2 regions of the Endozoicomonas sp. 4G genome follow, and region 2 is predicted to be linked to the other one. Evidence: predicted binding sites of a transcription regulator. Region 2 holds the regulator's gene; the other holds the start of a gene.
The links. The regulator LexA, encoded in region 2, represses DNA repair genes until DNA is damaged. The targets are predictions, from matches to a motif close to TACTGTNTANNTANACAGTA.
Positions count from the first base shown of each region.

Region 1: umuD (translesion error-prone DNA polymerase V autoproteolytic subunit) is a predicted target of LexA. The motif match lies at 1,642-1,661, and genes of this name have one in related genera.

Region 1 is NZ_CP082909.1:2,875,962-2,883,854, forward strand. Features, by position in the region: gene K7B67_RS11175 (hypothetical protein) at 1-121, opposite strand, end outside; gene K7B67_RS11180 (hypothetical protein) at 204-1,541, opposite strand; gene umuD (translesion error-prone DNA polymerase V autoproteolytic subunit) at 1,693-2,133, shown strand; gene iscB (RNA-guided endonuclease IscB) at 2,382-3,722, shown strand; gene K7B67_RS11195 (Y-family DNA polymerase) at 3,783-5,060, shown strand; gene K7B67_RS11200 (GFA family protein) at 5,433-5,852, shown strand; gene K7B67_RS11205 (AAA family ATPase) at 5,938-7,023, opposite strand; gene K7B67_RS11210 (hypothetical protein) at 7,098-7,893, opposite strand, start outside.
Region 2 is NZ_CP082909.1:2,200,199-2,208,091, forward strand. Features, by position in the region: gene topA (type I DNA topoisomerase) at 1-225, shown strand, start outside; gene K7B67_RS08495 (DUF6586 family protein) at 293-790, shown strand; gene K7B67_RS08500 (PTS sugar transporter subunit IIB) at 992-1,297, shown strand; gene K7B67_RS08505 (hypothetical protein) at 1,489-1,731, shown strand; gene K7B67_RS08510 (SulA-like leucine-rich domain-containing protein) at 1,753-2,127, opposite strand; gene lexA (transcriptional repressor LexA) at 2,111-2,719, opposite strand; gene K7B67_RS08520 (TetR/AcrR family transcriptional regulator) at 2,860-3,507, shown strand; gene K7B67_RS08525 (L,D-transpeptidase) at 3,531-4,013, shown strand; gene nagZ (beta-N-acetylhexosaminidase) at 4,050-5,096, shown strand; gene K7B67_RS23945 (mechanosensitive ion channel family protein) at 5,096-6,205, shown strand; gene K7B67_RS08540 (mechanosensitive ion channel family protein) at 6,275-7,306, shown strand; gene K7B67_RS08545 (response regulator) at 7,328-7,893, shown strand, end outside.

The DNA.
Region 1 (7,893 bases), 680 kb from region 2:
GAATAGTTTCGACGGCCAGAACGAACAGCAAAGGCAACCTATTTTCCTGAGTCTGGCCATTAGAGCAATGCACAGAAAAAGTAACGGCTAAGGTCAAAATCAACGTTTTTTTGGATAGCAAGGTCTGGCTTCCCAGTCGTTAAAATGTTTATTGGGAAATCAGGTTAGTCAAAATCTGGGAGGTCTGAGGTTTGAGGGGCGGATCAGTCTTTATCGACCTTCTTTCTTTTCTCGTTAGATGGCGGCTGGTCATAGGCTTTTCTTTTGGGTCTCTGGTCGGCAGGCAGGTGGGTCTGTTTGTGCCTTTTCAGATCGCTCGCCCGGTCGGTTCTGTAGTTGCAGCCGCCATGGTCACACTGGTGCACCTTGGGTCCCCTGAGCCTCTGGTGGGCAGGCAGGTGGACCTTTTTGTGCGTTTTCAGATTCCCGACCTGGTCGGTACTGTAGTCGCAGCCCTCATGGTCACACTGGTGCACCTTGAATCGCTGGTCAGCAGGCAGGTGGACCCGCTTGTGCACTTGCAGATTGCCCTTGTGGTTGGTGCTGTGGTTGCAGCCCTCATGGTCACAGTGGTGAGTTTTGGGTTTCTTGGGTCTCTGGTCGGGAGGCAGGTGGATCTGGCTGTGCTTTTTCAGATCGCTCATCTGGTCGGTGCTGTACTTGCAACCTTCATGATCACACCGGTGCACCCTGAGTCTCTGGTCGGCAGGCAGGTGGGTCTGTTTGTGCCTTTTCAGATGGCTCGTCAGGTCGGTGCTGTAGTTGCAGCCCTGATGATCACACTGGTGCACCTTGAGTTTCCTGGGTCTCTGGTCGGCAGGTAAGTGGGTCTGCTTGTGCATTTTCAGATGGCCTCCATGGTAAGTGCTGAAGTTGCAGCCCTGATGATCACACTGGAGCCCCCTGGATCTCTGGTCGACAGGTAAGTGGGTCTGTTTATGCATTTTTAGATTGCTCACCCGGTCAGTGCTGTAGTTGCAGCCCTCATGGTCACACTGGTGCACTCTGGGTCTTGGGCCAACAGGCATGTAGGTCTGCTTGTGCCCTTTCAGATGGTCCGTCTGGTCGGTGCTAATCGACTCCTGCTCAATCATTTCCAGTCTCAGAGTCGTACAATACTGACTGACTTCATTTAATGCCCGAAAAGGATCAGGTGTCGTGTTTACACCCTGAACATCAGTTTCAGTCTCAGCTTCGTCTTCGTGTGAACCGTTGTCGCTGCTTTCATCAGAGGTGCCGCTGTCTTTACTGTCAGACCCCTCATCAGAGGCTTCCCGACTGAACGTCTTAGCTTCGACGCCTGAGTCAGTAGCAAAGCAATCACGAGTGTCTGGCTCGACCTGTGACAGACACGGTGAGTGAAGGCCAATTATTCCTTCCGCGGATGAGAGCTCAATACAAGGCTTCGGGATGTTGATAAGCACCTTGCCGACAACCAGAGCAAAGAGTAAAGGCACGCTATTTTCCTGAGTGAGGCCATGAGAGTAATGCCCGGAAAAGGCAATGACCAAGGTCAAAATCAATAGTTTTTTGGATAGCAAAGCCAGTTTCCCAGTCGTTGAAATGTTTGTTTGGAAATCAGGTTAGTCAAAATCTGGAGAGAGGTCGGTGGTTTCTTTATGTTGAAGAAAGTAGCTGATACACTGTATATATAATCAGTAAAAAATAATTACTATGAAACCCAAAGCACCTATGCATGAAAAAGACTTCATACCAGCTACGTTTCCGCTGTACCAGGCTCCTGCGTCTTGCGGGTTCCCATCCCCAGCCGCCGACTTTGCAGAAGACAGGCTCTCTTTGGATCAGCTATTAATCCAGCACCCATCAGCCACCTTTTTTGCGCGAGCAACGGGCACATCAATGGAAAGAGCGGGCATAAAAGAAGGAGCTGTGCTGGTTGTAGACAGAAGCCAAACACCAAAATCAGGCGATATTATTATTGCCATGCTCGATGGTGATCTCATCGTCAAACGCCTTATTCGGGACAAGAACTCCCTGATTCTTCAGTCAGAACATCCAGACTATCCCCCTGTAACCCTGAATCCTCAACAGGAGCTGGATATATGGGGAGTCATCATTGCCGCAGTCAATCAATTTCGGTCACTGAACCCCGCCCTGAAGGACGGGGCTTGAGAAAGCTCCCAATTTGGGGTTAGAAGTGACCAGACTCAGCAACCGCAAGGTTGCTACGTTAAGGACGAATGTATAGTTACCGTGGGATGCTTCACCAGTCCCACGCTCTAAGGGTAGTGGTTAAACAGTGTATTGAGGGTTAATCACAGTGCTGCTATCAAGAAACCGTCCATTAACATTGTCGAGGTGAACTTTACTGCCGCAAGGCTAGAACGGTGCGTAAGCACCAAATCTAAGGACAACGATGTATGAACCGAGTGTTCGTATTTGACAAAAACAAAAAGCCTCTTATGCCTTGCCATCCGGCAAGGGCAAGAAAGCTGTTAGACAAGGGTAAAGCGGCTGTCTTCAGACGCCATCCTTTCACGATCATCCTGAAAGAGAGAGAAGGTGGTGTTGTACAACCGCTGGAACTCAAATTCGACGTTGGAAGCAAAACAACAGGCATAGCCGTTGTTGCTGACTGTGATCGTGGAAAGAAAGTTGTCTTTGCTGCTGAACTCCAGCATAGAGGACAGAGGGTTAAGGATTCTCTTGAGTCTCGACGTGCAACACGTCGAGCCAGAAGAAACCGGAAAACCCGCTATAGAAAAGCTCGTTTCATGAATCGAACAAGACCCGAAGGCTGGCTACCGCCTAGCCTTATGAGTCGAGTCTTCAATACCGAGACTTGGGCAAAGAGATTCTGTCTCAAAGCACCCATCAGTGATGTAGCTGTTGAGCGTGTTAAGTTCGATATGCAGCTTATGGAGAATCCAGACATTTCAGGAGTCGAGTATCAACGTGGTACGCTGTTTGGTACGGAGTTGAGACAATATCTATTGTATCGAGATGGACACAAGTGTTCTTACTGTAAGGGAGTGAGTAACGACCCAATCCTCAACATCGAACATTTCATATCCAGAGCCCTGGGAGGCTCAAACCGGATCAGCAATTTGTACATTGCATGTCGTACATGCAATGAAGAGAAAGGAGCCATCCACCCTGAGCAGTGGCTTGAATCTATTTCAAAGAAAAAGAACAAGAACAAGCTGGATACAGCAAGAGTCAAAAATGTGACCAACATCCTGAAAGGAAAGAAGGTCAATTGTCTGAAAGATGCTGCTGCTGTCAATGCCACAAGAAACGAAACCGCCAGACGTGTCCAGGCTATCGGTCTTCCTACCACCTTTGCTACTGGCGGTAGAACGAAGTTCAACCGCACTCAGCAAGGATACAAGAAAGAGCACTGGATAGATGCCGCCTGTGTAGGAGAGTCTGGAGCCAGTGTATACATAGCAGAGAGCACAAAACCCTTAATCATTAAGGCTATGGGTAGAGGCTCACGACAAATGTGTAGAGTGGACAAGTACGGATTTCCCCGTACAAAGGCTAAAGGTTCCAAGCAGGTTCAGGGCTTCCAGACTGGCGATATCGTCAAGGCTATCGTTCCAGCCGGTAAACGGCAAGGAACGTATACAGGACGGGTTGCAGTGAGAACGACAGGCTCATTCAACATCAAGACTGAAAGTGAGACCATCCAAGGAATTTCATGGAGAAACTGTCAGAAAATTCAGTCTGTGGATGGTTATGGTTACAGCTTGCTCTAACGAGCAAGTCAACATTCCTCCCCGCACTAGAAGTACGGGGTATCCAGTTGAGGCAAAACGATGAAACCAGTCATCGGGTTATGCGATGCCAATAACTTCTATGTAAGTTGCGAGAGGCTTTTTAACCCAAAGCTTTTAGATATCCCTGTAGCTGTAGCCAGTAACAATGACGGTTGTCTGGTCGCTCGATCAGCTGAAGTGAAAGCAATGGGGATCAAAATGGGAACACCGGTATTCAAGGTAAAGCACCTGATTGAGTCCGGTCAGCTCATCGTTCTGTCATCCAATTACACGCTGTACGGAGACCTTTCGGGAAGGTTTCACAGCATCCTTGAGCAGTTTTCACCAAGGGTTTCAGTCTACAGCATTGACGAGGCATTTATTGACCTGTCAGGAATGGCAGAAAAGATTGAGCACATAGGAATGCAAATGAAAAACAGGGTCGCCCAATGGGTTGGCCTGCCTGTATGTGTTGGTGTCAGTTCCACAAAGACCTTGGCCAAACTGGCCAATTATGGCGCCAAGAAATTCCCCGCAACCGGAGGGGTTGTCGATCTGACAAACACGATCCGGCAGCAAAGACTCATGGCAATAACCCCCGTTGCAGAAGTCTGGGGGGTAGGCCGCAAAATTGCTAAAAGGTTACAAAGTAGTGGAATTCATTCCGCTCTCGATCTGGCGCGAAGTAACAGAACCTGGATAAAACGGAATTTCTCCGTAGTACTGGAGAGGACTGTCTGTGAACTTCAGGGCGAACTCTGTATACCTTTTGATGAAGAGACTTCCGGTAATAAACATCAGATCGTCGTTAGTCGGTCATTCGGTGAAAGAGTGACGGATATTGCTGAACTGCATTCAGCCCTGAGCCATTTTGCCACCAGAGCTTGTGAGAAACTGAGAGAACAAAACAAATTTGCCAGTACAGCTATCGCTTTCATTCGTACTGATCCATTCAAAAATCATTTACCACAAAGCTGCCAGTCGGTTCAGTTAGGCGTACCTGCACCCACCAATGATACCAGACAGTTTCTCCGGCAGCTGGAGCCAGCTCTGCGTCAAATCTTCAGGCAAGGGTTTGAATACAAAAAAGCAGGCTTTATGTTGATTGATTTATGCAACTCGGAAGGCTTCCAGGGAGACTTGATTTCAGGAACGCTGCTACCCGATACATCGCCTCTGATGTCGGTAATGGACAGCATTAATCAGAGATTCGGCGCGAACACTTTGCACCCTGCGGCCTTAAATTTGGGGCGTAAGCAGTGGCATATGAGACAAGAGAGCCTTTCACCAAAATACACCACTTGCTGGAATGATATTGTTAAGGTTCATTGCCGCTAATAAACTTCAGAAGGTGCATCTACGTTCATCCTGAGCGGAGTCGAAGAATGTGGACTCCGAGCCAACAATGAAGACCGTGCCAACCACCCTTCGACCGTTCACCCTGAGCGGAGTCGAAGGGCGCTCAGGGTGAACGGAGTTTGGGTTCCATTAATAGAGGGAACCCGTCAATTACATTGAAACCGTTTCTAGTTTGTTGGGTGAGGTATGCATTTCCACGCCGGAGCGTGGGAACGAGGGGGTGTACGGATATCAGAGCCTGGGGGCACTGGTTCGGCGAGTGGACTGTTTCAGTTATGGATAGTACAGTGTGCGAAACGAGTTCTTGTAAAACACTATTTGTCATATCATCGAACAAAACAGGAAATAAAAATGACTATTAGAAACGGAAGTTGTGGGTGTGGTAATTTAAAGTATTCCGTCGAAGACGAACCAATAAACACTGTATTTTGTTATTGCAAAGAGTGCCAGACTCATACTGGCTCAGACAAATGGTTTGGCGCATGGTTCCCGGAAGAAAAATTCAAAATTACGTCAGGAAGCCCATCAGTCTACACACGCAAAGGCGATTCGGGTAAAGATATGAACCACTTGTTTTGCCCTAACTGCGGTGTAATGGTCGCTCTGCAAGTTACAATCGGCAATTTTTATTCTGTCGGGGTTTCAACCCTTGATCAAGTAAGTGGCCTTGTGCCTTCAATGGCGATTTATACTGCTTCAGCCCCTTCATGGGCCGTTTATGCTGAGGGGGTGCCAAAATTCGATATTTTGCCTCCTGGCATGGGTGCTTAAATACCCAACCGTTGAAGATGTTCCTGCACAACTTCATTCACGAAAAACTCTTCCGTCTGTCCTTCTACAACTATGTTCAGGCGGATCATTTAGATGGTCTCCCTCCCAGCAGATTTTTCTTCCAGACTTCTCCAAGGGAGTACTCTTCCAGCCAGCTTTTAAGTTTCTCCTCACTCGTTCGCTCAAAAACAGTTTCACCATTGTGACGATTAACGATCACCAGGTCATCAGCCTCGAATTCATTAACCAGTTCTACCGATTGCGTGGAAACAATCACTTGATGTTTGAGCGACACTGCTTTTAACTGTGCAGCCAACACAGCAATTGCATAAGGATGCAGACCTAATTCAGGTGCATCAATCAGCAGAGTAGTGGGCATAAAGCCTTCAGGCTGATTCAGAACAGTCGTCAAACAGATAAAACGCAGAGTACCATCAGAAAGAGCATAGGCTTTCAGAGGAACATCCATCCCTCTCTCAATCCACTCCAGTTCAATCTGGTCAGCATTCTGAGGAGTTGGCCTGAGGTGAAAATCTCCAAAAAACGGCGCGACCAGCTGGATAGTTCTTACTATTTTTTTGTAATGTGCCGGATGATCCAGTTTCAGGCGCAGCAGAAACGCAGCAAGATTACAGGCATCCTGACGCAGATATTCATTATCATTAATCTTGCCAGACTGCTTTACAAGAGCGGTTTCACTGGTGTCATGAAAGTGGTAAACCCGCCAGTTAGTTATCGCGTTACATACGGACTGTTCAGTACCATCTGTCACATCTTGGCCAACATAACTTTCAAAATGCCCGGCATTACCGACATACCCTCCGGCAGCCAGAGACTCATGCTGAAACATCATCCGGTTATCGACCGTAGGTTCTAGCTCCAGAACGTATACTTTGTCACCAAAATACAGCTCAGACACAAATGACCGGGTTACTTTACGTCCACCCCTTAACAAGGCATCCGGACCACCTTGCTTACCCACAGTTCTTTGCAGATTACCGGCCAGAATTTGGCCTATAAAACGGAAAAAGCTGATAAAGTTCGTCTTACCTGCCCCATTTGCACCTATCAAAATATTCAGGGAGCCCAGCTCTAAATCGCACGATCGTATGGATTTGAAACCATCTAGCCTGAGGTGAGTCAGCTGCTTGTCATTAGTGACCGGCTGCATGGCGCACTCCTGTATGGAAAATTTTTACCATAATAACCTGATTTGATGCCCAATGGGTGTATTTCTGTACGAACTCAAATTCCTGAGCTTAAGCCCTCCATCTGAAGCAAGTCACCCGGTTCAGGCGGTTCAGAGGTTAAGTTGTCTGAATGGCTGAAAGTGCTTTGTATTCCTTCCAACAGTGATCCGAGGTCGTTCTCAGTCACTGTGATCATGCCCATTCCATGATTAGTGAATAAAGTGACCGTTTGATCGTCATTTAAGGCAAGCAAAATCCAGATACCAGAATGAGGTTCTGCCAAATGATAGGTCGAGGTTCCATCCGATATATAAAAACGTCCAAGAAAGTTCCATCGTCCTTCTTGCACAAATCGTAAAATCCAATCCTGTGGTTGTAGAAACATCATAGCCCACCCCTGGGGATTGAGATATTGGGTAAGCCACTTCCAACGCCATGAGCTTGTCATATCAAGCACCGATAATGGAGTAACGCAGGACTCAATATAAGGGTCAAACCCCATATCCGAAGGCGCAAAAAGAGAGTTATAGCTTTTGTCATCTATCTTCAGTAAGTAAAGAAGCAATGGTTTGGCTAGGCAGTCTTCGTTTTCCAGATGAAACGGATGTTGCCGCAGCAAAATGTAAAAGAGATAAGTAAAAAAACGTTTTTCATTCCTCAGTTGCTTCCAGTCATAGCTCGACAGATCAGCTTTTACACCGATAGACAACCAGCCAATTCTGATAAAAAAGGTTTTCTGAAGCCGATCTAAACCCATATCAGTGATCCCGCTTGCCTCCATAAGGGCGAAAAAAATGGTGAGATCTTCCGGGCTAAACAAGCTGGCAAACCTTTCGCTGTTTCCTTCAGGA
Region 2 (7,893 bases):
AGTGAGCTGATTCCTCATCAGGCAGCTATTGATCCGAAATATCATTATCTTCTGGATGCGCCGAGGCAGGATGCTGAAGGCAATCCTGCCATTATCCGCTACAGTCGTAAGACCAAAACTCAGTATGTTATGAGTGAGTCTGAAGGTAAGGCGACGGGGTGGAGTGCTACTTTCCAGGAAGGGAAGTGGGAAGAGAAAACCACCAAAAAGCGCAAAAAAACCTGATCTGGCCGGGTCAAAAACAAGACCTTCACGTTGATTCGTGGAGGTCTTTCTATTTGAGAGAACGATAATGTCTGAGCAATGGCGTTCCCATACCAATAAAAAACTGCACTATGCCCGTTTACAACTGGATGCCTGGGAAAGTGCCGAGCCTTTTGAGCAGGACGCTTTTCGAGACGCGTTTCTGATGCATGCCCGCCATGCCTATTTCTCTCTGTTGGCAGAGATTCTTTTTCCTTACGGTAAGCAGCTGACCCGGTTGCTGTCTCTGGAAGAAGTCTCGAAGCTGGTGGACAAGAAGCAGGAGGGCAGTGTGTCTGAACTCGAGCAGCTTAAGCAGCTTGAGTCGTCGGATAGCTGGCTGGCAGATTTACTTGAGGCTTATGATGGTATTTCAATATTAAATGATAATATCCAATCATATTCAAGTGAAGTCGGTTCAATAATGATTGCTTCGGACAGAGGAGAATCCACAAGAGGTGTTAAAACACCGGAAAGTGGCAGAGCAGTTCTTGCTGCTCTTAAAGAGCTGGTAGGGCATTTCAGAAATTTTAATCTTGAGTGGTGAATAAACGATAATGGATCGATATTTACCGGTAGCGGATACCAGTACATAGTCTTTTATTGATTAAGGTCAACACCTGAGTAATTTTGTGATTTATCCACACTGAAACCGGTTTCATCTGGTTTGTCACTGGTATATATTGTTTTTCGAATTGTTCAAACAGTCAAGGAACCCCAGGACGGGGCATCCAGTTGAGGTAAAGCGATGACTAAAATCATGCTGTGCTGTTCTGCAGGTATGTCTACCAGTATGCTGGTAAAGAAAATGCGTGAAGCTGCTGAAAGTCAGGGTAAAGAAGTAGAGATTGAAGCCTTTGGCGCTACCGATTTCGACGAACAGGTAGCCAGCTACGATGTTGTCCTGCTGGGGCCTCAGGTTAAATATATGTTGAACGACCTCAGGCAACGTGCTGCTGAGTATGAAATACCGGTTGAAGCCATCAGCCCTATTGATTACGGCACTATGAATGGTGCAAAAGTACTGGAATTTGCCCTGTCGCTAAAAGCCTGATTTATTAAAGGTTCATCAAAGAATGTTGTGTGCCTGTTTTGCAACAGGTACACAAGCTTTCGTTCTTCTATCACCAGAATCCTCCCCACAATCCCCTAAGAACACAGATCACAATGTTTTGGCCTATTGCATCATTGGGCACAATGCTGCATGATTTCCCCCTCATACACGCTACTTATATGGAACCAAATATGGCTGCATCGTTTTTGGAAATTGTGGAGCTTCCAACGGGCGAGATTGTTCTGCGACGCAGTGATGACGAGGGTGAGCCTCTGCTGACCATGAAGTTTTCTGAGGAAGCTATAGAATTTCTCGAAGGCGGGCATCTGCAAGTGGCAAAGGTCATGTTTGATGCGGGTATGCAGGAGGTGGCTGAACTGACTCGTCCACAGCCTGCTGATGAAGAGATCCCTGAAAACAGAGTACTGCATTAACTCTATTTTGATGGACAGGTTTCAGGCAACCTGTCTGCTACGAATAGCCAACCCCTGGCACTGTCCATTTTGGGCAGCGCTTTCAAGTTTACCTAACCATCCTTTATCCAGATCTCCCAGCCAACTGATAACGGTGTGGCTGGTACCCGATGCGAGAGCCTTCCGGGTAAGCTCCAGTGTCTGATTAGTATTGCTGGAGCTAAAGATTTGCACCTTGTCATGATTCAGGTCACAACTCTTTAACCAGTGAAGAGTTCGGGTATCTGATTTGTCTGCCAGAATAAGCGTTAACCAACGTTCACTGTCACTGGAAAGTTGACTGAGCATGGGGTTCAGGAGTTGTTCGGCCTGCCATGGCTTTCCTGAGAGAATAAGCTCATTAATAATGGGTTTCATTTCTTATAACTCCAACGCTTAAACCTTCAATCGCGAACGTATCCTGTGTGAGGTCAACGACAATGGTTTCGAACTCATCGTTTTCCGGATGCAGCAAGACTTTATTTTTCTTTTTCTCGAATCTTTTGACGGTGACTTCATCTTCAATCCGGGCCACGACAACCTGACCATTTCGAACGTCTGCTGTCTTGTGAACCGCCAGCAGGTCACCATCAAGAATCCCGATGTTTTTCATACTCATGCCTTTGACCCTTAACAGAAAGTCAGCGGATGGGTTAAAGAAACCCGGGTTGAGCATCAGGTGATCCTCTATATGTTCCTGGGCAAGGATCGGGTTACCGGCAGCCACCTGGCCAACAATAGGAAGCCCTTCTGGTTGGCTGTCTGGAATTCGGATACCCCTTGAGGTTCCGGGGGTCATCTCAATAGCGCCTTTACGGGCCAGTGCCCTGAGATGCTCTTCTGCGGCATTGGCTGAGCGAAAGCCAAAGGTTTTGGCAATTTCGGCCCTGGTGGGTGGGAAACCTGTCTCTGCGGTATGAGATTTGATCAGGTCCAGTATTTCAGATTGTCGTTTAGTGAGCTTATTCATAAGAGTGCGATCTGTTTTTTTATACAGTATCTGTGATTATATACAGTATGATGGTCGTGGCAAGTGTAACCTTGACACTGCAGGATTAGAAACGTAGCTTTAAACGGTCGTTTATTAATCCTTATAAAACTCCCTATATCATGGCGCAACCTTCAACTATCGATAGAATTCTGGATTCAGCCGAGCTGCTTTTCGCCGAACATGGCTTCGCAGAAACCTCTTTAAGAACAATAACCAGTCAGGCAGGCGTGAACCTGGCTGCCGTGAACTATCATTTCGGCTCTAAAAAAGCTTTGATACAAGCGGTCTTCGCCCGTTTCCTGGCTCCTTTCATGGAGGGTTTGAATACTACGCTGGATGAGTGGTCAGACCAGAGTGAACAACCCGACCTTGAAGCGGTGCTTGAGATACTGGTCGACCATATTCTCGCTGTGAAACCCAGAAGACCCGATGATATTTCTATTTTTATGAAACTCATGGGGCTGGCCTTCACTCAGAACCAGGGGCACTTGAAGCGTTATCTGACTGAAACTTATGGAACCGTCTTCAGCCGATACTTTGAGTTGCTGTTCAGGGCCTGTCCTGACCTGCCCACTGCCGATAAATTCTGGCGCACCTACTTTATCCTTGGCTCTGCTATCTTCTCAATGTCCGGTGCTGATGCACTCCTCGCCATCGCCAGCAGAGACTTTGCCATTGATGACAACCTTGAGAAGATCATGAGAAGAATGGTGCCATTTATGGCTGCTGGCCTACGAGCTCATGCTACTTACGACAAGGGCCGATAAACCAGCCAACACGGGATTGATCTGTGCATATTAATGTTCGAATTGCCTCACAAACCCTGGAGCTGATGCAAGAGGGAAAGGTGACAGCCTGTTATTCTGTATCAACTGCGAGTAAGGGAACGGGGCAGCAGGAGGGTAGCTGGCAGACTCCTCTTGGACGCCATGTTATTCGCGCTAAAATCGGCGAGGGTCTGCCTGTCCATGCTGTGTTTGTTGGCAGGCGATTCACAGGGGAGATTTATTCTCCCGAACTAAAACAGCAATATCCTGATCGACGGGACTGGATCTTAACCAGAATTCTCTGGTTAAGTGGCCTGGAACCCGGTTATAACCGTTTGGGAAATGTCGATACTATGCGGCGATATATCTATATTCACGGCTCACCCGATACTGCCGTGATGGGCGAGCCGGGATCAAGAGGCTGTGTGCGGATGCACGGTCACGACATGATAGATTTATTTGACCGGGTTCTGCCGGGAACTACTATTGATATTCTTCCGGAATAGTCTTACCGGTTTTTGGGTCAGGAGAGCAATGAAAGTATGAATACGCGTGATCAGAACAATGGAAAAAATAATGGCGTTTTAATAATCGACCTTGAAGGTCAGGCTCTTCAGCCTGAAGAGCGGGAGTTACTCCTGCACCCCGGTGTTGCCGGTGTGTTATTTTTTGCCCGGAATTTTCGTGATCGTAAACAGTTGAGTGAGCTGGTCAGCGATATCAGAAGTATCAGACAGAACCTGATCCTGATGGTGGATCAGGAAGGTGGCAGGGTGCAACGTTTCAAAACCGATTTTACCCGTCTTCCACCGGCAGAAAGCTATGCCAGATATTTCAATTGTGACCCTCAAAAAGCGCTGGAGTTGATTGAAGATTGTGGCTGGCTGATGGCCGAAGAACTTCTCTCCTGCGGTCTTGACCTGAGCCTGGCTCCGGTACTGGATCTGAATCTTGGGTTGACTGATATAGTAGGCGATCGTGCGTTGGGCAGTGAACCCGAAATCGTTATTAAACTGGCCACAGCCTGGCGCAGTGGTGTTCATGAATCAGGAATGGCCTGCGTCGGTAAACACTTTCCCGGTCATGGCAGTGTTAATGAAGATTCTCACTTAACCTTGCCCAGGGACAATCGTTCGCTCAATGCCATCCGGCAGCGAGATATGCTGCCATTCAAGGCACTGATAGAGCAGGGGATCGAAGCGATTATGCCTGCTCACATTGTTTTTTCTGAAGTGGATGATCAACCTTGTGGTTTTTCTTCAATCTGGTTGCAGGATATTCTCAGAAAACAACTGGGCTTCGATGGGCTGGTGATCAGTGATTGTCTGACTATGGAGGGTGCAGCGTCCGCCGGAAGTTACTCTCTCCGGGTTGAAAAAGCCTTGAACGCAGGCTGTGATCTGCTGTTACTCAGTAACAGGGAAGGTGTCCGGGAAGTACTGCCCTGGCTTGAACAGTGTTCTTTCTCAACCCCTGATCTGTCACCCCTTCAGGCCAGCGGCGGCCGCCCCCTGGAAAAACTGGTTACCATGGATCGATACCTTAGCTGCAAGGACAGACTGGATTACCTCTCTGAACGATTTAACTAATGCCTATTTTAGCCACTTTTTTTCAGGACCTGAATATTCCTAAATGGGTTATTCAGGTCGTTATTGTGCTGTTGATTTCAGGTGTTCTCAACCTGATCTCCTCCAAGATATTCAACCGTCTGGGCAAAAGTGTTCGAGCAACCCGGAACCCCTGGGATGATGCGGTTATCAGGTCACTCAGAAAGCCAGTCACCCTGCTGATCTGGATCGTCGGAGCCTGCTGGTCTGTGGATGTTATTGCCAAGGTTACGGAGTCAGCCCTGTTTGATGGACTGAGTCATTTCAGGGATGTCATTATCATCACTCTGGTGGCTTGGAGCATTATTCGTTTTATTCGTCAGCTGGAACGAAATTTTCTGAATCCTGCTCTGACGGATAATAAACCCAATGACCCAACGACCGTAGTGGCCATTGGCAGGCTTATCAGAATCGTGGTGATTATTGCCTGTGTCCTGGTGGCCTTACAGTCCCTTGGCTATAGCCTTTCAGGTCTGCTGGCATTTGGTGGCGTTGGTGGTCTGGCAGTGGGTTACGCCGCCAAAGATATGCTGGCCAATTTTTTTGGTGGCCTGATGATTTACCTGGATAAACCTTTCGGTGTTGGTGACTGGATTCGATCACCGGATAAAAACATCGAAGGCACTGTCGAATATATTGGCTGGCGACAAACTCGTATCAAGACCTTTGAAAAGCGTCCTCTTTATGTTCCCAACGCCACTTTCTCCAGTATTTCTGTTGAGAATCCATCACGAATGGAAAACAGGCGGATCAAGACAACGGTCGGCCTGAGATACCAGGATGGCAGCAAGGTGGAAGTGATTGTCGGGGAAATTCGACAGTATCTGGAAGATAACAATGAAATTGCCAAAGACAAGATCATCCTGGTGTCGTTTAATGCCTTTGGTCCCTCCAGTCTCGATATTATGATCTATTGTTTTACCTGTACGACTGACTGGGCAGAGTGGCTCAGGATCCAGCAGGATGTTTTCATCAAGGTAATGAATATTATCCATTCCCATGATGCTGATATTGCCTTTCCAACCCAGACTCTTGATCTTCCGGAAGAATGGTTGAGTAAAATTGAGCAAAAGCCCACTTCAATGGTCTAAATATAATCAGGCGGGTGGTGGCCGATACCCACCTTACCATTGGGTTATTCTTGCGCGAGGGGGCAGGCAATGTTCTGGGAAGATCTTCTGAAAGGAGATAATATCTTTTTACTGACCGCGCCTGTGGCTGCCACTCTTGCTTCCTGGATTAGCCGGTTCTGGCTCAGCCGGTGGGCCCAATCGGAGAACCAACCGGTAAGGGCTTGCCTGGCCACGGCTTTTCGTCCACCTCTGCTGCTGCTGCCCTGGGTCTTCTGTTTTTTTTATCTTGCTCACTGGTTTATTGATCATATTGAAGAGGAAGGTCACGACTGGCTGGCCGTTTCAGAAACTATCTCCTCAGTATTGCTCCCTCTCTGGCTCCTTCTGAGACTCAGCCATCAGTTACCAAATATTGCTGTGATCTCAGGGGTGAAGGATAACGATCTCGACTTAGCCAGAACCCTGTCCCGTTTTTTTCATATCGTTCTGATTGTTCTGGCGTTACTGATTCTGGCACAAAAATTAGGCTACTCGCTCTCTGCACTGCTGACCTTTGGCGGGGTAGGTGGCTTGATTGTAGGTATGGCGGCCAGAGAATGGTTGGCCAACTTCTTTGGCGGCCTGATGCTGATACTGGATAAACCTTTTAAGGAAGGTGATTGGATCCGTTCTCCTGACCGACAGATAGAAGGGCACGTAGAGCATATTGGCTGGCGACTGACCCAGATAAGAAATTTTGACCGCAGGCCGGTGTTCGTCCCCAATTCGGTCTTTACCAGTATTGTTCTGGAAAATCCATCCAGGATGCGGAACCGCCGGATTATTGAAAACTTTGGTGTTCGCTATGAGGATCTGGACAAGATTCCTGCCATCATGGCCCAAATCACTGCCGGATTTCTGCAACACCCTGAGCTGGATTGCTCGGAGCCCCATTATGCACGGTTTCTCAAATACGGAGACTCGTCACTGGAGTGTCAGATCAGGGTGCATGTGATTCCCAAGGGAAGGGTAGACTTTGTCAGAGTACAGGAAAGTGTCATGTTGCTTATTGCTTCTGCCGTGCAACAAGCGGGGGCAGAGTTCGCCTACCCGGTGATGAAAGTGATTAAGATGACATAACGGCAGGCCGATAACTCCTGGATGAATATTCTTATTGTTGAAGATGCCCGTGACCAGCGTTTGATGCTTTCTGTCGTATTGAAAAAGCAGGGACACCAGGTGCTTGAGGCCGAAAATGGCCTACAGGCCCTGGCGATTTTGCAGGAACATCAGGATGTCAGAATCATCATCAGTGACTGGATGATGCCCGAGATGGATGGCCTGGAACTGCTCCGGAAAATCCGAAAAACGGATCTGGGTCGTTATATTTATCTCATCCTGCTCACCGGTAAGACGGATCACGATGCCGTGGTAGAAGGCATGAATGATGGTGCTGATGACTTTCTTGCCAAGCCGGTTAATTTTGATGAGCTGGCCGCCCGCCTGAAAGCCGGTATTCGTATCATCGAACTTGAGAAGCAGTTGGAACAACAAAACAAGCAGCTGGTTGAAGCGATCAAGACGGTTGAGAAAGATCTTGAGTCCGCGGCCAAAGCCCAGGCCGTTTTACTGGCTCAACCAGCCACCATTCAACAGGTTTCCTTCGACTGGTTTTTCAAGCCCAGCAAAATATTGGGCGGTGATATGTTTGGTTACCAGGCGATTGA